Regions from separate parts of the Salinibacillus aidingensis genome, predicted to be linked through region 1. Evidence: predicted binding sites of a transcription regulator. Region 1 holds the regulator's gene; the other holds the start of a gene.

The links. The regulator Rex, encoded in region 1, represses fermentation and respiration genes when NADH is low (regulators of the CRP and FNR family bind a similar motif). The targets are predictions, from matches to a motif close to TTGTGAAATATTTCACAA.
Region 2: qoxA (cytochrome aa3 quinol oxidase subunit II) is a predicted target of Rex. The motif match lies at 3,585-3,602, and genes of this name have one in related genera.

The regions. Positions count from the first base shown of each region.
Region 1 covers NZ_AP043759.1:243,821-254,582, forward strand. The annotation lists rRNA gene ACZ5OK_RS01465 (23S ribosomal RNA) at 1-1,812, shown strand, start outside; rRNA gene rrf (5S ribosomal RNA) at 2,095-2,210, shown strand; tRNA gene ACZ5OK_RS01475 (tRNA-Met) at 2,250-2,326, shown strand; tRNA gene ACZ5OK_RS01480 (tRNA-Asp) at 2,402-2,478, shown strand; gene thiL (thiamine-phosphate kinase) at 2,680-3,645, shown strand; gene tsaE (tRNA (adenosine(37)-N6)-threonylcarbamoyltransferase complex ATPase subunit type 1 TsaE) at 3,660-4,115, shown strand; gene tsaB (tRNA (adenosine(37)-N6)-threonylcarbamoyltransferase complex dimerization subunit type 1 TsaB) at 4,112-4,819, shown strand; gene rimI (ribosomal protein S18-alanine N-acetyltransferase) at 4,812-5,258, shown strand; gene tsaD (tRNA (adenosine(37)-N6)-threonylcarbamoyltransferase complex transferase subunit TsaD) at 5,255-6,304, shown strand; gene ACZ5OK_RS01510 (ABC-F family ATP-binding cassette domain-containing protein) at 6,645-8,576, opposite strand; gene ACZ5OK_RS01515 (redox-sensing transcriptional repressor Rex) at 8,718-9,383, shown strand; gene ACZ5OK_RS01520 (YdiK family protein) at 9,578-9,787, opposite strand; gene ACZ5OK_RS01525 (CPBP family intramembrane glutamic endopeptidase) at 9,794-10,501, opposite strand.
Region 2 covers NZ_AP043759.1:128,863-139,624, forward strand. The annotation lists gene qoxC (cytochrome aa3 quinol oxidase subunit III) at 1-554, opposite strand, end outside; gene qoxB (cytochrome aa3 quinol oxidase subunit I) at 551-2,500, opposite strand; gene qoxA (cytochrome aa3 quinol oxidase subunit II) at 2,590-3,468, opposite strand; gene ACZ5OK_RS00790 (ABC transporter ATP-binding protein) at 3,755-5,656, opposite strand; gene ACZ5OK_RS00795 (hypothetical protein) at 5,777-6,826, opposite strand; gene ACZ5OK_RS00800 (DMT family transporter) at 7,004-7,969, shown strand; gene ACZ5OK_RS00805 (YdbC family protein) at 8,682-8,936, shown strand; tRNA gene ACZ5OK_RS00810 (tRNA-Ser) at 9,061-9,153, opposite strand; tRNA gene ACZ5OK_RS00815 (tRNA-Thr) at 9,164-9,236, opposite strand; gene ACZ5OK_RS00820 (MerR family transcriptional regulator) at 9,371-10,117, opposite strand; gene ACZ5OK_RS00825 (hypothetical protein) at 10,324-10,762, shown strand, end outside.

The sequences.
Region 1 (10,762 bases):
CCATCATTTAAAGAGTGCGTAATAGCTCACTGGTCGAGTGACTCTGCGCCGAAAATATACCGGGGCTAAACGTATCACCGAAGCTGCGGATTGTACCGTTGGTACAATGGTAGGAGAGCGTTCTAAGCGCAGCGAAGTCCGATCGGAAGAACGGGTGGAGCGCTTAGAAGTGAGAATGCCGGTATGAGTAGCGAAAGACAAGTGAGAATCTTGTCCACCGAAAGCCTAAGGTTTCCTGAGGAAGGCTCGTCCGCTCAGGGTTAGTCGGGACCTAAGCCGAGGCCGAAAGGCGTAGGCGATGGAAAACAGGTTGACATTCCTGTACCACCTTTCATCCGTTTGAGCAATGGGGTGACGCAGGAGGATAGGGAAGCGTGCTGATGGATATGCACGTCCAAGCAGTGAGAGTGATGAGCAGGCAAATCCGTTCATCGTAAGCTCGGGCTGTGATGGGGAGGGAAATAGAGTACCGAAGTTCCTGATTTCACACTGCCAAGAAAAGCCTCTCGTGAGGATGAGGGTGCCCGTACCGCAAACCGACACAGGTAGGCGAGGAGAGAATCCTAAGGTGAGCGGGATAACTCTCGTTAAGGAACTCGGCAAAATGACCCCGTAACTTCGGGAGAAGGGGTGCTCGTTCAGGCTTCGGTCTGGATGAGCCGCAGTGAAAAGGCCCAAGCGACTGTTTATCAAAAACACAGGTCTCTGCGAAGCCGAAAGGCGAAGTATAGGGGCTGACACCTGCCCGGTGCTGGAAGGTTAAGAGGATGAGTTAGCCCTTTGGGCGAAGCTCTGAATCGAAGCCCCAGTAAACGGCGGCCGTAACTATAACGGTCCTAAGGTAGCGAAATTCCTTGTCGGGTAAGTTCCGACCCGCACGAAAGGTGCAACGACTTGGGCACTGTCTCAACGAGAGACCCGGTGAAATTATACTATGCGTGAAGATGCGCATTACCCGCGACAGGACGGAAAGACCCCGTGGAGCTTTACTGTAGCCTGATATTGAATGTTGGTACAGCTTGTACAGGATAGGTGGGAGCCATCGAAACCGGAGCGCTAGCTTCGGTGGAGGCGCTGGTGGGATACCACCCTGGCTGTACGGACATTCTAACCCAGAACCGTGATCCGGTTCGGAGACAGTGTCAGGTGGGCAGTTTGACTGGGGCGGTCGCCTCCTAAAGAGTAACGGAGGCGCCCAAAGGTTCCCTCAGAATGGTTGGAAATCATTCGCAGAGTGTAAAGGCAGAAGGGAGCTTGACTGCGAGACCTACAAGTCGAGCAGGGACGAAAGTCGGGCTTAGTGATCCGGCGGTACCGAATGGAAGGGCCGTCGCTCAACGGATAAAAGCTACCCCGGGGATAACAGGCTTATCTCCCCCAAGAGTCCACATCGACGGGGAGGTTTGGCACCTCGATGTCGGCTCATCGCATCCTGGGGCTGTAGTCGGTCCCAAGGGTTGGGCTGTTCGCCCATTAAAGCGGTACGCGAGCTGGGTTCAGAACGTCGTGAGACAGTTCGGTCCCTATCCGTCGTGGGCGTTGGAAATTTGAGAGGAGCTGTCCTTAGTACGAGAGGACCGGGATGGACACACCGCTGGTGTACCAGTTGTTCCGCCAGGAGCACGGCTGGGTAGCTACGTGTGGAAGGGATAAGTGCTGAAAGCATCTAAGCATGAAGCCCCCCTCAAGATGAGATTTCCCATCATTTTAAATGAGTAAGATTCCTCAGAGACGATGAGGTAGATAGGTCCGAGGTGGAAGCGTGGTGACACGTGCAGCTGACGGATACTAATCAATCGAGGACTTAACTTATACGAAAAGCGTAGGCGAGCGCTTAGGTACGACTGCATAAGCAGAAGACACGGAGTGACATGTTTTTGCCACGGAATGGCTTTGGCTTATATCAGCCTGGACCTAGGAGCCGGTGCTGGACGACACGAAAAGCGCAGGCGGACTAACAAACCAATGTCTGCTCACATGATTGCCTTTCTTATCTAGTTTTGAAGGTGCTAGTCACCTGAAATGAATAATGATAAGGAAGTTCTGCTAAGAGCACTCATGTCATATGAGCAAAGCAGAACGACCATGCCAAAGTCCAGTGGTGATGGCGGAGAGGTCACACCTGTTCCCATTCCGAACACAGTAGTTAAGCTCTCCAGCGCCGATGGTAGTTGGGGTTCTTCCCCTGCGAGAGTAGGACGTTGCTGGGCTTGGGTTAAAATATTATAGTTGTGATTTCACAACACTATCGCGGGGTGGAGCAGTCTGGTAGCTCGTCGGGCTCATAACCCGAAGGTCGCAAGTTCAAATCTTGCCCCCGCAACCAAAATACTTATCCAAACTACATTGATAATCTTCAATGCGAGATGAAATTAGTAGTGCCCTTTAGGGTGCAACCAATGGTCCGGTAGTTCAGCTGGTTAGAATGCCTGCCTGTCACGCAGGAGGTCGCGGGTTCGAGTCCCGTCCGGACCGCCATTAATTAAAAATATAATTACATAAAAACTTACGTATACACAAACCTTAGGATAATCCTAAGGTTTTTATAATGCAATATGAACTATTGTTTCTGTACGTCGTTTACATAATAAAGTCGTCTGTCTCATGTTTGTCTTTTGGAATCCTTCCCTTTTCTGCTATTATAAGGATTAAAAGGTTGCTTTTAAGGAGACTTTGAAAATGGATGAGTTTTCATTTATTGATTCCATCATGCAGAAATATTATCGCCAGTCTTCTATTATTAAAGGTATAGGAGACGATGCTGCTGTTGTCCGGCCTGTAAATGGGTTTGATATGATTACAGCTTCGGATACAATGGTAGAAGATATCCACTTTCGTTTAGCTACCATGACCCCCTATCATATTGGTTACAGAGTATTAGCTGCTAATATAAGTGATTTGGCAGCAATGGGGTGTGATCCGGCTTATTACATGGTTTCTATTGTGATTCCAAAAGACTGGTCGAAACAGCAGCTGCAAGAAATATATGCAGGTATGCAGGATCATGCCCGGGAGCATCAAATGGATTTAATCGGGGGTGATACTGTTTCAGGTCATCAGTTTGTGGTAACCGTGACGGTTTATGGATATGTTCCAAAGGGTTACGCAAGATACAGAAGCCAGGCTCGCGAGGGTGATTATGTATTTGCCACAGGATACCTTGGTGATTCAGCATATGGCCTTCATTTATTACTGGAACGGGGTAAAAGCACAGATAACCCATTTATCAAGCGACATCAAATGCCGCAGCCAAGGGTTCCCTTTGCTCAGGCCCTGCAGCCTTTAAAGCGGGTATGTTTAAATGATATCAGTGATGGAATTGCCAGTGAAGCCAATGAAATAGCTCAGGCTTCGGGGATCGACATTGAGATAAACTTTGGAGACCTGCCTGTACGGCCGGAAATTAAGGACCATACATTGAAAGACCACAAAAAATGGGTGCTCTCGGGTGGAGAGGATTTTGAATTGCTTGGTACAGTTTCAGAAGATGATTGGCCAAGGATACAGGCCGCGGCTGAACAGACGAACACTAAGGTGACTAAAATTGGAACAGTCAAACCATCAACAGAAAATCCTTGTGTAATTTTATGCTCAGATGGACGCAGAGAGAAACTGTCTAAGTCGGGCTATGTTCATTTACAATGAGATAGGTGATATACATGAATCCGTATCAAATTCGTTCAAAAAGTGCCGATGAGACCATGGCATTTGCCAGCCGTTTAGCAAAACAATTACAGCCTGGTGACGTGATTACATTAGAAGGAAACCTTGGAGCCGGGAAAACAACTTTTACCAAAGGATTGGCAAAAGGTCTTAATATTAAACGAACGGTCAATAGCCCTACTTTTACTATTATAAAAGAGTATGAGGGTGTTTATCCTTTATATCATATTGATGCTTATCGATTAGAGGATCATGAAGAGGATTTGGGTTTTGATGAATATTTTGAGGGTGATGGAATAACCGTTGTTGAGTGGGCGAAATTTATTAAAGAGGAATTACCAGAAGAGTATATCAACATTCAGATTCGTTATACAGAGGATGATGGGAGAGTCATTGAGTTAAATCCCATAGGAGAAAGATTTGAAAAACTGTGCAGGGAGTTAGTGGAATGAAGGTACTAGCAATGGACACATCCAATCAGGTGATGAGTGTCGCCGTATTGGACAATCAGCAAATAGTTGCCGAAATCACAACGAATGTGAAGCGTAATCATTCTGTACGTCTGATGCCGGCCATCGATGAAGCTATGAAAGAGGCAAAAATGACTCCAGCTGATCTTGATCAAATTGTGGTTGCACACGGTCCTGGTTCGTTTACTGGAGTGAGAATAGGAGTAACAACAGCGAAATCCCTCGCTTACAGCTTGAATATTCCAATTATTGCTGTATCCAGCCTGGAAATGGCAGCATTTAATGGCTTGTATTTTAACGGGAGGATATGCTCCTTTTTTGATGCTAGACGAGGTCGAGTGTACGCAGGCCTGTACAAAAATGAAAATCGTCAGTTAACAGCTGTCAGAGATGAAGAAAATGTTTTATTTACGGATTGGCTGGAGGACTTAAAGAAGCAGGATGAACCCATTTTATTTATCAGCAATGATTTGCATATACATAAAGACAATATTAAAGCTGTATTGGGGGAACAAGCGGAATTTCCGCCAGACTTTTTAGCAGTGCCACGGGCATCAGCACTGGCTCAAATAGCCCAAACGAAAGCAGCAGAAGATGTACATGCTTTGACTCCGAATTATTTGAGGCTGGCTGAGGCTGAGGCGAAATGGTTAGAAAAAAATCAGGAGAAGAGAAGCCATGAGTGATGTCTCGATTCGACCAATGAGGATAAGTGATCTTCATCAGATCATAAACATTGAGCAAAAAACCTTTAATACTCCATGGGATGAAGGCTCCTTTAAGAGTGAATTGGAGCAGAACAAATTTGCACATTATTATGTGATAGAAGATGAGGGAATTCCCTTTGGCTACTGTGGTTTGTGGGTGGTGTATGAATCTGCGCAAATTACAAACATTGCTATTTTACCGGAATACAGAGGGAATAACTATGGGCAGGAGCTTTTTTCATATGCATTGGATGAGGCGCGGGCCCTTCAAGCACGTGAAATGTCACTGGAGGTACGAACCTCCAATATTATTGCACAGAAAATGTATCGGAAGTTTGGCTTTGTTCCAGTAGGGATTCGAAAAAATTATTATATTGATAATCATGAAGACGCAATTGTAATGTGGGTGAAATTATGAGCGAAAATGAGCATCAGTTAATTCTTGCAATTGAAACTAGCTGTGATGAGACAGCCATGGCCATTATTAAAGATGGACGTGAAGTATTATCGAATGTTGTGGCCTCGCAAATTGAAAGCCATAAGAGATTTGGCGGTGTTGTACCGGAAATTGCTTCACGTCACCATATTGAACAGATTACCGTCGTACTCGAAGAAACCCTGAAGCAGGCAGGTATTACTATGGATGACGTGGATGCCATTGCGGTAACAGAAGGACCGGGGCTTGTAGGGGCATTGCTAATAGGAGTGTCTGCAGCTAAATCCTTGGCGTTTGCTCATCAAAAGCCGCTGATTGGAGTCCATCACATTGCCGGTCATATTTACGCGAATCGACTATTAAAAGAATTTGAATTTCCTTTACTATCTTTGGTCGTATCAGGGGGTCACACTGAGCTGATTTTAATGGACGAGCATGGACAATTTGAAGTCATTGGGGAAACCCGGGATGATGCAGCGGGTGAAGCTTACGATAAAGTAGCAAAGACCTTGAATCTGCCTTATCCTGGAGGTCCTCAAATCGATCGTCTGGCGCAGGAAGGAGAAGAGCGATTCCCTTTTACAAGAGCCCTAATTAATGAGGACACCTATGACTTCAGCTTTAGTGGGTTAAAAACAGCCGTAATGAATACGCTCCATAATGCACAGCAAAGAGGGGAAGAGGTCTCTTCAGCGGATATGGCAGCGAGCTTCCAGGCGAGTGTGGTGGATGTGTTAGTGACAAAGACCTATCGTGCAGTGAAAGAGTATGGGGTGGAGCAATTAATTGTAGCTGGAGGCGTTGCTGCAAATCAGGGTCTTCGGAAAGCACTCCATGAAAAATTCACCAATGAGGATGTTGAGGTTTTAATTCCGCCCCTGCATTTATGTACAGATAATGCAGCTATGATTGGGGCGGCTGCCAGTATTGCCTACGAGCAAGGTCATCGGGCAGGGCTTGATTTAAATGCGAATCCCTCTTTAAGTATTGAAAAATATAGGAAGCGTTCCACTGTAACAAAAGGATAAACAAAACAGGATATTGATAAACAAAAGCCGGTACCAGATTAAGGCATGGTATCGGCTTTTGTTTATCACGCATTAACTGGCCGTAATACCCCCCCACTGATGGAAGCTTACTTTATCCACAAATAAAATCTGGTGATGTGAATAGAATCGACAAAATTCGATGATAGCAGTCCTGTGGATGTGAGTAAAAATTGTGGATAACCGAGCATAAAGCTGTGGATAATGTGGGTAAGTCCATTCAGTGGGCATATTGTCACGTGTTATATGTGCATAAGTCTGTGAATAACTGTTGATAACTACAATATAGGTAAAAAGGAGCTGAACAAAAGTCGTTCAGCTCCTAAATATCCGCCAGCTTCTCCTGAAGATTCGTCCATTCTTCCATCAGTTCATCCAGTTTGGCGCTCATCTGTTCATTTTCGTTTGTTAAGTCCTGCAATTTTCCATGATCCTTTAAGAATTCCGGCTGTACCATGTGCTGCTCATTTTCCTCTATCTTACCTTCTAATTCATGAATTTGACCCTCCAGCTCTTCCACACGTCGTTCCAGCTTTCTGATTTCCCGTTTTTGTGCTTTATCCTGCAGGAACTGGTTTTTGTCTTCCTGTGAATGAGTGGTTTCATCTTGAGCAGCGTTAAGCTCTTCAATTTCTTTCTCTTCCTGTTTTTTCATGAGGTAGTAATCGTAATCGCCTAAATAAAGGTTCGTTCCCTCTTCTGACATTTCTACAATTTTGGTTGCAATCCGGTTAATAAAATAGCGGTCATGTGAAACAAACAGAATCGTGCCTGGGAAGTCCATTAAGGCTGCTTCAAGCACTTCCTTACTATCCAGATCCAGATGGTTTGTCGGCTCGTCCATGATTAAGAAGTTCGCCTTTTGCAGCATTAATTTTGCCAGAACCAGACGTGCCTTCTCACCACCACTCAGGGAAGGGATTGTTTTTAACACATCGTCTCCTGAAAACAGGAAATTTCCTAAAACGGTCCGGATTTCTTTTTCAGGTTTTAGCGGATATTCATCCCACAATTCATCAAGAACGGTTTTGTTACTGGAAAGATTGGTCTGTTCCTGATCATAATAACCAATTTGAACATTGGTTCCGTAAGCAATGTTCCCATGGTGCGGATTCAGCTGCCCGATAATCGTTTTAAGCAAAGTAGATTTCCCGATTCCATTAGGTCCGACTAACCCGATGCGATCCTCGCGATGTATGCTGAGATTGACATGCTGAAAAATGTCAGGTTTATCCGGATGATAGCGGAACGATAAATCTTCAAGCTTTAACACATCATTTCCGCTTTGACGTTCAATTTCAAAGGAAAATTTGGCGGATTGATTTTCGAGCATTGGTTTGTCCATAAGCTCCATTTTTTCAAGCTTTTTCCGTCGGCTCTGGGCGCGTTTTGTAGTGGATGCCCTTACAATATTTTTCTGGATAAAATCCTCTAACCTTTTGACTTCAGCCTGCTGTTTTTCGTACTGTTTTACATTTTGCTCATAATCCTTGGCTTTTTGCACAAGGTAGTCACTGTAGTTTCCTGTATATCGATTGGATGTCTGAAAGGAAATCTCATAGACTACGTTTACCGTTTTATCCAAAAAGTAACGATCGTGGGAAACAATGACAACTGCACCCTGATAATTCTGCAGATATTGCTCAAGCCAATTAAGGGTTCCGATATCCAGGTGGTTGGTAGGTTCGTCCAAAATGAGGATATCAGGTTTAGATAAAAGCAGCTTACCGAGAGCAAGCCTTGTTTTCTGTCCACCGCTCAGTTCACTGATGGATGTATCCACATTGGAAAACTGCAATCCGTTGAGGACGGCTTTTATATCCGCTTCATATTCAAAGCCGCCAAGCCGCCTGAATTCCTCCTGTTCTGCATCATAACTTTCAAGAATCTCTTCGTAAGTGGAATGGTCCTCCAAAAGATCTGGATCAGCCATTTGTTCTTCCAGTTTTCTGAGCTCCTTTTCTCTTTGTTTGAGCTCGGAAAAAACCTGTTCCATCTCTTCCCATATCGTTAATGATGACTCCAGTCCGGTGTTTTGAGCCAAATAGCCGATGCTGGTATCCCTCGGCCTGATCATTTCGCCCTTATCGTACGTGTATTCTCCGGACATAATTTTAAGCAAGGTGGATTTTCCTGCTCCATTTCGTCCTACGATGGCAATCCTGTCCTGGCTATGTACTTCTAATTTAATATTCGATAAAATAAGGTCAGCGCCAAAATATTTTTCTATATTATTTAACTGCATTAATATCATTTTTTATTCACCTCAACTTGGTTAAGTGTATCTTATCATTAAGCAGGATAGCAAGATATAGAAAAACTTCGTGAAGTGGGGAATATTTCTTCAACTCAGGAAATGTCTATTTTTCATTATAGTATAAGTAGGGGGATGAGTATGGCGAATCATGATCAGCACAAAATACCGCAGGCAACAGCGAAAAGGCTTCCACTATATTATCGTTTTATCAGTAACCTCCATAATCAGGGGAAATCCCGTGTTTCCTCAAAGGAATTAAGTGAGGCGGTTAAAGTAGATTCAGCAACCATACGTCGAGATTTTTCTTATTTTGGAGCTTTGGGAAAAAAGGGATATGGCTACAACATTAATTATTTGCTTTCCTTTTTCAGAGAGGCGCTGGAGCAGGATATTTTTACGAAAGTAGCCCTAATCGGAGTGGGAAATTTAGGAACAGCTTTTTTAAATTATAATTTCACCAAAAATAATAATACGAAAATCGAGATGGCCTTTGATGCCGCTCCTGAGAAAGTAGGAACCAGGGTTGGGGGAGTTCCGGTTTATCATATTGATGAGATGGAGAAAAAAATCGGTTCTGATATTAATATAGCTATTCTGACTGTACCGGCACAGTCTGCACAACCGATTACCGATCGCGTTGTAAATTGTGGAGTGGAGGGCATTTTAAACTTTACGCCCGCCCGTATTACGGTTCCACCTCAAATACGCATTCATCATATTGATTTATCCATTGAACTGCAATCGCTGGCTTATTTCTTAAAGCACTATCCATTGGAGGAAGACATAACAGAGGATCCTCATTAATACATAACTCCCCTTGTTTCGAAAAGGCAAGGGGAGCTTCTTTATCACGTATTAACTGGCCGTAATACCCCCACTTCAAGTTTTGAGGGTAACCCAACAAGACTAAGGGGGATAAACGGCCAGTAAAAACCTGACAAGTTCAACTAACCATCAGTGGGGATGGAGAAAACCCCCCCACTGATGGAAGTTTCACTTTATTTGTTATTATTATTTTTTGAGTTCTTAATTTTTATATGAAGATTGATTAAGCGAACGGCAACAGCAAAATCAAAGGTTGCCACTACAGCCAGAATAATGGTAGTGAAGTTCCATAAGGTTTCCTCAACACTCTGGGCTGCAATATACGTAAATAGAATCCCCATAAACAAGTACAGGGTGGACATAAATAATGGTGATGCTCTCATAAATGTTTAGCCTCCGATTAAGATAGTCTGGAGCTCTTCCAGTTGTTTCTGATATCTTTCCAGGTCTTCTTCTGTTACTAAATAATTGATGATAAAAACGAACGTGTTAATGGAGATATGTGTAAGGATTGGTACAAGGATCGTTTTTGTTTTGACATATAGAAAAGCAAAAACCATACCAACAGATGTATAGATTAACATATGCTCAGGCTCTCCATGTAGTATTCCGAAAATCAGGGCAGAAATAATGGCAGCAATAAAAAAGTTATATTTTTGATAAATGGAACCAAAAATCACTTTTCTGAAGATCACTTCTTCCAATATAGGGGCCAAAATAGCCGTTACAATCAGAAATAACGGAAAGCTTTTTGCTATATTCACTAAATCAGCCGTATTTTCTGAGCCAGGCTGAATACCGACGGCCATCTCAATATAGGCAGCTAAATAATTGGCAAACAGGACAAAGAAAAATCCGCCAATCACCCATAAAATGATTCGACCGGCTTGAAAGGAACGCTGATTTCGCGCCTTTTGCATATCGGTTTTTAATAATCGCAGAACAATAATTGTCATGATAGGGAAGATGATGATGGACCATATGCCGGGGATATCTTCCCTCGGGACCCCGAAACTGCGTAACAGTGGTCCCCCGATGATTCCCGATAGTTGTCCAATAGCATAAGTTAAAATAACATACCAGTATCTTCTAGGCAATTAAGACGACTCCTTCTCCGTAAATTCCTTTATGAAATTCTCTATAAACAGAATATATTTTCAAAGGTTTAAACATATTCTTTCATGGATACTCTAAAGTAGAGTTTTTCATATTTCGATCATACATTAAAATGATTTGTAACCAGCACGTTTTACCGTTTACCCTTATCCTTGTCCATATTTACGCAGGATTTTTGGGTTGTATGTATATCGTTTTAATGAATGGAACTCTTTACTTATTATAAACGAAAAATTCATAAG
Region 2 (10,762 bases), 110 kb from region 1:
CATACGACGTCTAAGAAATGCCAGTAAAGAGAAAATATGAATGATTTATTGGTCGTCTCTGGTGTTAAGCCACGTTTTTTAATTTGCATCATAATGAATATCCCCCAGAATAATCCAAAGGTTACGTGGGCTCCGTGAGTTCCCAATGTTGTAAGCAGAATCGATGTGAAACCACTGGTCTGCAGTGATGCCCCTTCATGTACATAATGGGTAAATTCATAGATTTCCAGCCCAAGGAAACAGACCCCTAAGAGAAGGGTGATTGCGAAAAAGGCTTGCATCGCTTTCTGTCTGCCTAATCGCATAGCATGCACACCCAGGCCAATGGTGAAACTGCTTGTTAATAGAATAAAGGTTTCAAGCATAATCGGTGTAATAGTGAAAATTTCCTCCCCGGATGGTCCACTTCCTGTTCGGTTTTCAAGCAGGAAGTAGGACGCAAAAAGGGTAGCAAACAGCATAATTTCTGCACCGATAAAGATCCAAAAGCCTAATATATTAAGGTTGTTTTGTTCTGTACTATATTCAAGAGGCTGCGTTTTTTCTATACTCATGATTTAGCACCCCCTAATTTTTCTTCGGTCTCTTTAATATGATCCACCGACAGATGGTGCCCATGATCCTGCTCCAGGGAACGGTGAGCCATACAGCCAAATATACCAATGGCCGAAATAATCGCCAGAATCCATAAGCTGAATACCATCGCAAAACCGAATACAAAGAAGAAAGCACTCATGATAAACGGAACACCGCTGTTATTTGGCATGTGAATTTCTTCGTATTTTCCTTTAAACAGGTTTCCGTTGTTCTTCTTGTGATTCCAGAATGCGTCACGAGTGGTAACCTCTGGTGTAACCGCGAAATTATATTCCGGAACCGGGCTGTGTGTTGCCCATTCTAAGGAACGTGCATTCCAAGGATCTGCAGGTATATCTCTGGATGCATATCGTGTACTGTAGTAAATGTTGTAAACGATAATCACAAACCCTATAGCCAGCATAATGGCTCCAACAAAGGCAATCATGTTCCAAATACCGAATCCAGTTGCTTCGGAATAGGTGTACATCCGGCGTGCCTGACCGTCAAGACCTGAAATAAACATCGGGAAGAAGGCGACACAGGTACCAATTCCGATCAACCATGCTGCCCATTTTCCGAGTTTTTCGTTCAGCATGAAGCCAAACATCTTTGGCCACCAGTACGTGAGGCCAGCAAGCATAGCGAATACAACACCTGGAATAATCACTAAGTGGAAGTGAGCAACAAGGAACATCGTATTATGATACTGATAGTCAGCAGCTGACATCGCCAGCATAACCCCTGTTACACCACCAATGGTAAAGATCGGAATAAACAGCAGGGAATATAGCATCGGTGTTGTAATCCGTATCTTCCCTTTCCATAGCGTAAATAACCAGTTAAAGATTTTAATTCCTGTTGGTACAGCAATCGCCATCGTTGTAATGGAGAAAATACTGTTGACCAACGCGCCCTGCCCCATCGTAAAGAAGTGGTGAACCCATACAAGGAAAGACAGCAGGGAAATGATCACCATTGAGGCAACCATTGATTTATAGCCATAAAGATTTCGGCCTGAAAATGTTGGGATGACCTCACTATAGACACCGAAAGCAGGCAGAATCAGAATATAAACTTCAGGATGTCCCCAAACCCAGAACAGGTTGGCCCAAAGCATATCCATACCACCGTTTCCGGTTGTAAAGAAGTGAGTCGCAAACAGACGATCCATAGTTCCCATCGCCAGAGCTACTGTTAACACTGGGAAGGCAAACACAATAATGATATTGGTAATAAGCGCTGACCAGGTAAACATTGGCATTTTCATAAGGGTCATGCCAGGTGCTCTCATTTTCAGGATGGTGGCAATAAAGTTAATTCCGGTCATCAGCGTTCCTATACCGGATATTTGAATCGCAATCATATAGTAGTTGGTTCCAACAGACTTACTAAATTCATTTCCAGCCAGAGGGAAGTAAGAAGTCCAGCCTGCATCAGGTGAGCCCCCAACTATGAATGAAATGTTAAATAGCATCGCTCCCATAAAGAATAACCAGAAGCTCAAAGCGTTTAATCTTGGGAAAGCAACGTCCCGGGCCCCAATTTGTAAGGGCACAACGTAGTTCATTAGGGCAATGATAAAAGGCATTGCCATAAAGAAGATCATGACAACTCCATGTGTTGAAAAGATCTCATTATAATGCTGGGAGTCCAGCAATGTATTATCGGGTACTGCGAGCTGAGCACGCATCATAATAGCGTCCACGCCACCACGGAATAACATGAGTATGGCAGAAATTAAATACATAATCCCAATACGTTTATGGTCAACCGTTGTCAGCCATTCGCGCCATAGATATCCCCATTTTTTAAAATAGGTCAGACCTACGATAATGGCAATGGTGGTAAGGACAATCGCTACCATCGCTGCATAAATTGCAGGACTGGGATGAGGTATGGCAAATCGTTCAAAAAACTCCATCCTGATTGCTCCTTTCAGTAAATGTCATGAATGTGTTTTTCGGTATAAATGAATCTCGTAAACTTTGAAAACAAAAATCTATCGTAAATCTATTCATTCGTGTTCATATTCTTACTGTCGTGATTCTCTTCCTTCATTGATGAACCATGCTTTTCAGGAGGCGGCATAAAGTCTAAATGTGTGCCTTTAAATGTCAATTGACCTAAATGACCCGGCTCCAGCAGTTCATTAAACCGTTTTTCTGTAATCGGTTCAGCTGTCTGTTTTACCTCATCTACCCACTCATCAAATTCCTTTGGTGGAACAGCCTTTACGTTAAATGTATTTTCGGCAAAGCCTTTACCACTGAAGTTTGCATTTCGTCCCATATATTCACCGGGAACATCAGCAGCTAAGTGTAAAGTAGTAATCATATCGGCCATAGCGTATTTTTGCCCGCCTAATTGCGGAATCCAAAAGCTTGTAATCGGACCATAAGAGTAAAGTTTGAATTCTAATGGTCGATCAGTTGGAACATATAAGTAATTGACCGTTTCGATATCCTGCTCCGGATAACTGAAATGCCATTTCCAGTTTGAAGATGATGCATAGATAACTAACGGTTCTTTATCTTCATATCCTTCTGGGGTGGATTCTACGGCATAGTTACTTTGAACCGAAACAAAGGAGAGAAATGTCACAATTAAAATAGGAACAACGACTACAATGGTCTCAACAATCGGATTTCCTTCGATGTGAGGTGGTTCATAATCATCCGGCTGTTTAGAAGCGCGATATTTTAAAAGGATAAAGGTCAGAATCCCAAATACGACAACCACAATGACTGACATGAGAACGATGGATAGTTTAATCACATCCGCCTGCGTTTCAGCTTGTGGTCCTTTAGGATCTAAAACGAGTAAATCACAGCCTGATAATATCGTAAAAGCAGTAAATACAATGGATAGGAAAGCCCATTTCATTTTCATGCAGGTACCCCTTTCTATTAAAAGTGAATCAATGGACTTGATTTAAGAAGGTGTGATACTTATCACTATCTCTATAGTGTTAATGTTATTTTAGCGGTATGGTATTTCTCAAGAAAAAGTGATGCATTTCACAAAAAGTTCATAAGAAATCAACGAATTTGTGACGGATATGATAAAAGTGTGACAAATCGGGCTTTAATATTTCGTCTATTCAAACTTGTCCACCATATTATGTGGGGCGTATCGACAATGGAGCGAAAAAAGCATACCCGTTTATGGGTATGCTTTAACGATACTGTTCTTCAATGAGCAGGGACAGTTCTTCCCAGCGTTCCATCGCTTTTTCCAGTTTTTCTTTTGTTTCCTGTTGTTCCTCGAATAAATGCTGAGCTTTTTCAACATCACTGCCGGCCTGCTCAATTTCAGCTTGTAATTCCTCTATCCGTTCTTCCAATTCAGTAATGTGGTCTTCTATGGTTCCCCATTCTTTCTGTTCATGATAGGAAAGCTTTTTCCGTTTCTGCTTTTGCGGCTTTTGGTTTTTTTCCTCTTTGTGCAGCTCTTTTTTCTGCTGTTCCTCATGCTGTTTTTCTTCTTTTTTTACGTCCATATATTCTGAATAGCTTCCATAATAAATACGTATTTGTCCATTTTCTTCAAAAGACAGCAGACGATTTACTGTACGATCAAGGAAATAGCGGTCGTGGGATACGGTTATGACAACCCCCGGGAATTCATCCAGATAATTTTCAAGAATGGATAAAGTCTGGATATCCAGATCGTTGGTTGGTTCATCTAAGAATAATACATTCGGCTCTTTCATGAGTATACTTAATAAATAGAGCCGGCGCCGTTCCCCTCCGGATAGCCGGTAAATATAGGTCCACTGCATACTCCTTGGGAACAGGAAGCGTTCCAGCATTTGCTCCGCAGTAATGTAATCCCCGTTGGAGGTTCGGATTACCTCAGCGCTTTGCTTAATATATTCAATGACTCGCAGGTTTTCATCCAGTTCCAGACTTTCCTGGGTGTAATAGCCGATCTTAACGGTTTTTCCAATATCAATATAGCCATCATCGGGCTGTATGCGACCAGCCATCATATTGAGCAGGGTCGTTTTTCCACTTCCATTAGGACCGATAATTCCGATTCGGTCCTTTGGTGTAATGAGAAAACTGAAGTCCTTTAACAGCGGTCGATCTTCAAACTGTTTTGAAACGGATTCTAATTCGATGACCTGTTTTCCCAATCTTGAGGTGCTGAGTTCTATATCAAACGTTTGATTGGTTTGCTGGGGAGTCTGATTTTTCAACTCCTCGACCCTTTGTTTACGTGCTTTTTGTTTCGTGGAACGGGCTTTCGCTCCCCGGCGCAGCCATGCAAGCTCATGTCTAAGTGTATTTTGCCGTTTTTGTTCATTGATTTGGGCCTGCTCTTCTCGTTCGGCTTTCTTTTCCAGAAAGACTTCGTAGTTTCCTTCGTATTGGTATAAGTTGCCTTGATCCAGCTCAAAAATCTGATTGGTCACACGATTAAGGAAATAGCGGTCGTGGGTAACAAGAATGAGAGCCCCTTCGTAGTGGGACAAATATTCCTCCAGCCATTCGATGGTTTCATTATCTAAATGGTTGGTTGGCTCATCCATGATCAGAATATCTGCTGGCTGAATCAGGGATTTGGCAATGGCCACTCGTTTTTTCTGTCCCCCGGATAAGGCGTGTACCGGATGGGAGAAGGTCGTGATTCCCAGACGTGTCAGGACGGTTTTGGCCAGTGCATTAGCATCCCAGGCATTGTCTTCGTCCATCTTTTGCTGAGCAGCCAAAAGCTGCTCCTGTTTTTGTGGGCTTTGAGGATCTGCATTTAAGTGAGCTAATGCTCTCTCATAGTTGCGCATGGTCTCCATGATTTGGGAGTTTCCGGCATAAATATACTCCAGCACAGTTTCGGAGCCATCAAATTCAGGGTTTTGCGGTAAGTATTCAATATGAAAGTGCTTAGCATGGTCAACCTGTCCTTCTTCAGCTGAATCCAGTCCCGCAATGACTTTAAGAAGCGTAGATTTTCCTGTACCATTGACCCCGATCAAACCAATCCGGTCATTTTCCTCAACTGTAAAAGAAATATGATCAAATAACACCTTTTCTCCATATGTTTTCGTTAAATTCTCTATGTTTAATAAACTCATTGGTGCCTGTCACCACCCGAAATTTGTCGAATTATTTAGTGTCTATAAACTAACATGAATAGTATATCATTTAAAGGAAGAGGGGTGGAATAAAAGGGCTAATAATTTAATTCACAAATACTACTGGATCTGAACGGGTTGTTCATGTGTATATTCAAATTCAAAATCATTTCCCATGTTATCAGGCTGTTTTGTATGATAATGATAGGATACACCGATTCCTTTTTTTATAACATATTCTTCTTCATAACGATTATTGGGATAGCCCTCTATTCCATTTATAAAGGATGAAACTCGAATTTCATCGTCCTTTTTATCTGTAATTTCCGAGGTCATAGAATAGGTTTCTCCATCGATTGAGACTTCCTGTTCCCAGGCGGAGCCCTTTTGCACATGATATGGAAGGATCATGCGGGTCGGAGCGATGCCATAAGGAAATGGGAAGATGTTTTCTGTGGAATTTGTTGCCGGATCATGGACTTGATAGACTCTTCCATCTCTTACAAGATAGCTAATAAAAAAGAATGGTGATCCTGCACTCGCTGGGTCTTCTACTTGAACATAATTCTCAAAGAGGGACTCGTGAGTTTCAGGCTCTGATGCTTGTTGAACCTGTACAGCACCATGGGAATATTCAAAGAGTCCGGAATAAATGATTCCTTCTTTATCCTTGATATCAAACCAATCCTGTAACTGTTTATTCTTCGTTTTTGTAAGAACATAATAGAGAAGGGATAATTCATTTTCGTTTAACTGATCCGACGAATGATCGAGCTTCTGTATATCAGAAAAGCCAAGGTCGGTCAAATCCTCTTGCACGACATTCTGAGTCTCTCTGTCTATTGATTGATAAGCCTTGTAAGTTTCTTTTAAAGACACTGGCTGCAATAGGTTAGGTTCCATTTGCGTATAAAAGTCATCGGGCCTTTCTAAGTGCTTATAAGCCGGAACTTTAATGCCTGAGTTTTTATGCTGATTCTGCGCTGGTGATGTGTCTATTTCCTTTTCTTCTTCTTCTGAGTTTATTTTCTCCTCTTCTCCCTGATTGTCTGGTGGATTAGATATAGTCTGACCATTCTGAGAGTTGGACTTAGCACCATCCTCACAAGCGGTCAATAGTAAACTGAATAGAAACAGGCCAGCCATAAACCTTTTTTTTAAAATCATCACGATATTCAAATCCTCCATTTCTTAACAATGAACCTTCCCTAACAAAAATAAAGTAAAACTTCCATCAGTGGGGGGATTACGGCCAGTTCATGCGTGATAAATTTATGACATGATATGTTATACTATTCACCGTTATCCTTTTTATGTCATGAATCTGTGAGGTTGGGAGAAGTGAAAATGAAAGACAATCAATCTCGTATTTGGACGTTTCTGAACAAAAATCGGTGGGCTATAGGGGTTATGATACTAGTAATTACACTCCTCTGGGGTTATGCCTGGGTTCTCATGAAAGATGCCCTTCAGTATATGGGGCCATTTACATTTTCGGCCTTTCGCTTTGGGACGGGTACACTCACAATGATCATCGTATTAGCCATTATGAGGATAGGTTTGCCCCCTAAGGATAAATGGGGTCACTTACTTGTGGCAGGTATTCTGCAGACTAGTATCGTCTTTTTGTTTGTGATGTATGGTTTGCGGTTTGTTGACGCTGGTAAATCCTCTGTTCTGTTATATTCCATGCCTATTTGGAGCAGTATACTGGCTGCTAAGTTTTTAAAAGAGAAAGTTCCCCGGATGAAAATGATTGGGCTTGGTATGGGGTTAATTGGCCTCTTAACCATTCTTGGCTGGGATATTTGGATAAACCAGAACCCGAGTATCATTATTGGAGAGTTACTGATTGTAACTGCGGCCATATCGTGGGGCGCATCAAATGTTTATTACCGCCTGAAATTGAGTGATGTGCCGCAGCTTCAGGTAAATACATATCAGATGCTCTTTGGTACATTGGGGATCATATTAGCAAGCATCGTAATGGAGTGGGGAGATTCGGTACAGCTTACAGGTGAGAGCATTTATTATGTATTATTCACAGGTGTACTTGCTTCTGCCTTGTGCTTCACAGCCTGGTTCTTTTTATTGAGTCTAATTGACATGGTCACAACAACGATTTCTACTCTGCTTGTTCCTGTTTTTGGGATGTTTTTTGGCTGGTTATTACTGGATGAGAAATTAACCATAAGCATTATTATTGGTTCCGTTCTGATTCTGAGTGGGATCATTATTGCCAATGTGTATCGTGGTCCGGCTAATCGCAAAACATATATTTCGAAGCATGAGGCCGAGAGCCAGGGTGGCTAAGGAATGGTCACTTCCGCTGATTAAAGTTTTATAGAATAACAGGCTCCCGTATCAAAAAAAGATGCGGGAATTTTTAATGGCCAAGAAAATTGTAAAATAATCGATTAGTGGATAAGAAATCGGGAGAGGCGACATCCGGCTCCAGCGCCCAGCGACTAGCGAGACTTCCTTCACCTCCGTACGATAAGTCAACATCGACTCACAAGGTTCGTCGTGTTTCCTTTTCCGCGTGTTAACTTCTGTAAGACCCCCTGTAAGAAATAAGTGGGGGTCAACAGCCAGTAAACACCCGATTTGTTCAACTAACAATCCGTGGGGGATGAACCCCCACTAATTGAAGTTTCACTTTATCTCCTCCGGCTCAGTCCTGTCCGTACGTCGCTAATAGAAAAGCGGAGGCGACTGTTCAGGTCATGCGGGATAAGACGAAGACATGTAGTGGCATGGGTTTGGCCACGGAATGGCTTTGGCTTATATCCGCCTTGACCTAGGAGCCGCAGCTGGACAAACGGGCGCTTCCGTCTTTGTTAATTTGCTCATATTTGTATTCATTTTGCTTTTCAGACGGAAAAAATGAAAATAACAGCTAAGCATTTTTATTTTTCATTTATTAAATCGGTCCTGTTTTCTCCTTTTCGGAATTTGCGCAGGGTATAAAAGAAAGACATAATAAGCACATTCAATTATTTATTTCAGGAAGGAGATTTAAAGAATGGCAGATTTTAAGTATGAGATTGTAAAAACCATTGCTGTATTGTCTGAGTCAACAAAAGGCTGGACAAAGGAATTTAATGTTATCAGCTGGAATGGCAGGGATCCTAAGTATGATCTGCGGGATTGGGCACCCAATCATGAGCGTATGGGCAGGGGAGTAACCCTGTCAAATGAAGAAGCGGATAAATTGAAAGAAGTGCTTAATGATCAAGTCACCCCAGAACTAACACCTGCAGGAACTTTAAAAGAATAGAAAAATAAAGGAACACATTCATCAATAAAGAGAATGTGTTCCTTCACGTAGAAATAGGTTATTCATGATAGCACAGTTTGAAATGGTTCTTACTTAGAGGATTTTACTTCGTGTGGTTAGGTTATGGCGGAGAAGGTGGGATTCGAACCCACGCGACGGTTGCCCGTCCTAATGCATTTCGAGTGCATCCCCTTCAGCCGGACTTGGGTACTTCTCCACATAGAAGATGCTGGTGAGAGGATTCGAACCTCCGACCCCTTCATTACGAGTGAAGTGCACTGCCAACTGTGCTACACCAGCATAATTTCATAGACAAGCGCTAAAAGTCACATAGAATATAATAAAACATTCTTCGGAAATCTGCAAGAGTCAGTTGATAAATTCCTCATTTTAACAGACGGACAGGGGGATTCGTAATGAATCCCCCTGTCTGGTTACTTTTGATTACGATCTGCATAAACCGCCATGGCATCACGCATAAATACAGCTAATCCTTCGCCGTACTGATCAATATTTTTCGTAAATCGTTCATCAGCGACATACATCTGGCCTAAGCCTTTAAATGCATCTAAGGAGTAGTGACCGATTTTATTAAGATAATCATACCAGACTTTAATAGCCACCTGAGCCTCTTCAGAATCGGGGGATGAATGACGGATAGCAGCCAGATCCTTATATATTCTGTCAAACTCTTCCCCTAATGCCTTCTGTTGTTCGTGAGACATACGTCCTATTTTATGATTGGATTCATCTACAGCTTTATCTCCCCATCGTTTACGGGCTTCCTGTTCATAGGGATTGTGACTGAAATCAAATCCTGCAAATTTCTCTTTATCAGACATGGTGATTTCCCCTTTCTCATTTTGAATCGTCCTGTCGATTGTTCTGATCATCTGGTCCAGACGCCGGCGTTTTTCCTCCAGCATTTTTCTATGCATAAGAAGAGCTTCTTCACGGTCAAAGTCCGGGCGATTCATGATTTCCTTTATTTTTTTCAAAGGGAAGTCAAGCTCTCGGAAAAATAAGATTTGCTGCAGTCTGCTCAGATCTTTTTCTGAATATATCCGATATCCTGAGGCATTTTTTTGCGCAGGTGTGAGCAAACCGATTTCATCATAGTGGTGAAGGGTGCGCACACTGATACCTGCTATTTCTGCCAGTTCTTTTACCTTCATTCTTATGAACCTCCCTTGTACTCTTAACTTTAAAGGATAACGTAACGTAAGGGTCAATAAAAATGTGAAAAATTTTTCTAGCCTATATTAAACAATGTTGCACCAGTTTCTTTCCTTCCTATGTCTTTCATCACAGACAATCGTTGAGGCAAAATGATAGTAATGGGGAAGGATAGTAGTACGGAAATGACGTAAAATTGGGGGAGAAAACAGTGAATAAGTGGTTTTACTTCAATCTGTTCCTGCTGGCGCTGGCGGTTTGGCAGGGGGTGCTTAATGGAATCGCGAACATTTCCATCTGGTTCGGAATAAGGGGATTAACGTTTATTTTATATAACTGGAATATGCACTCGTTTTTTTCGGAAATACGGAACGAATCTGATCGTAAACGGAAAATAAAAATAGCGAATATAGCCAGAAAACTGATGCCTCATCATACATGGGTCGGGTTTGCTGCCTGTGGTCTCATCACCCTTCATCTTGTCCTGATTTTGAATAACTATGGGTGGAATATCGAGAGCCTGAAAATGGTGAGTGGAGTCATTGCTTTCATGGCTTTGATTGCCCAAACCGTAAGTGGGTGGATGAGAAAGGTAAGGCTACAGGAAAAGACGACGAGCCCATTTACGTCTCGGCTTTATTCTGTTTTTC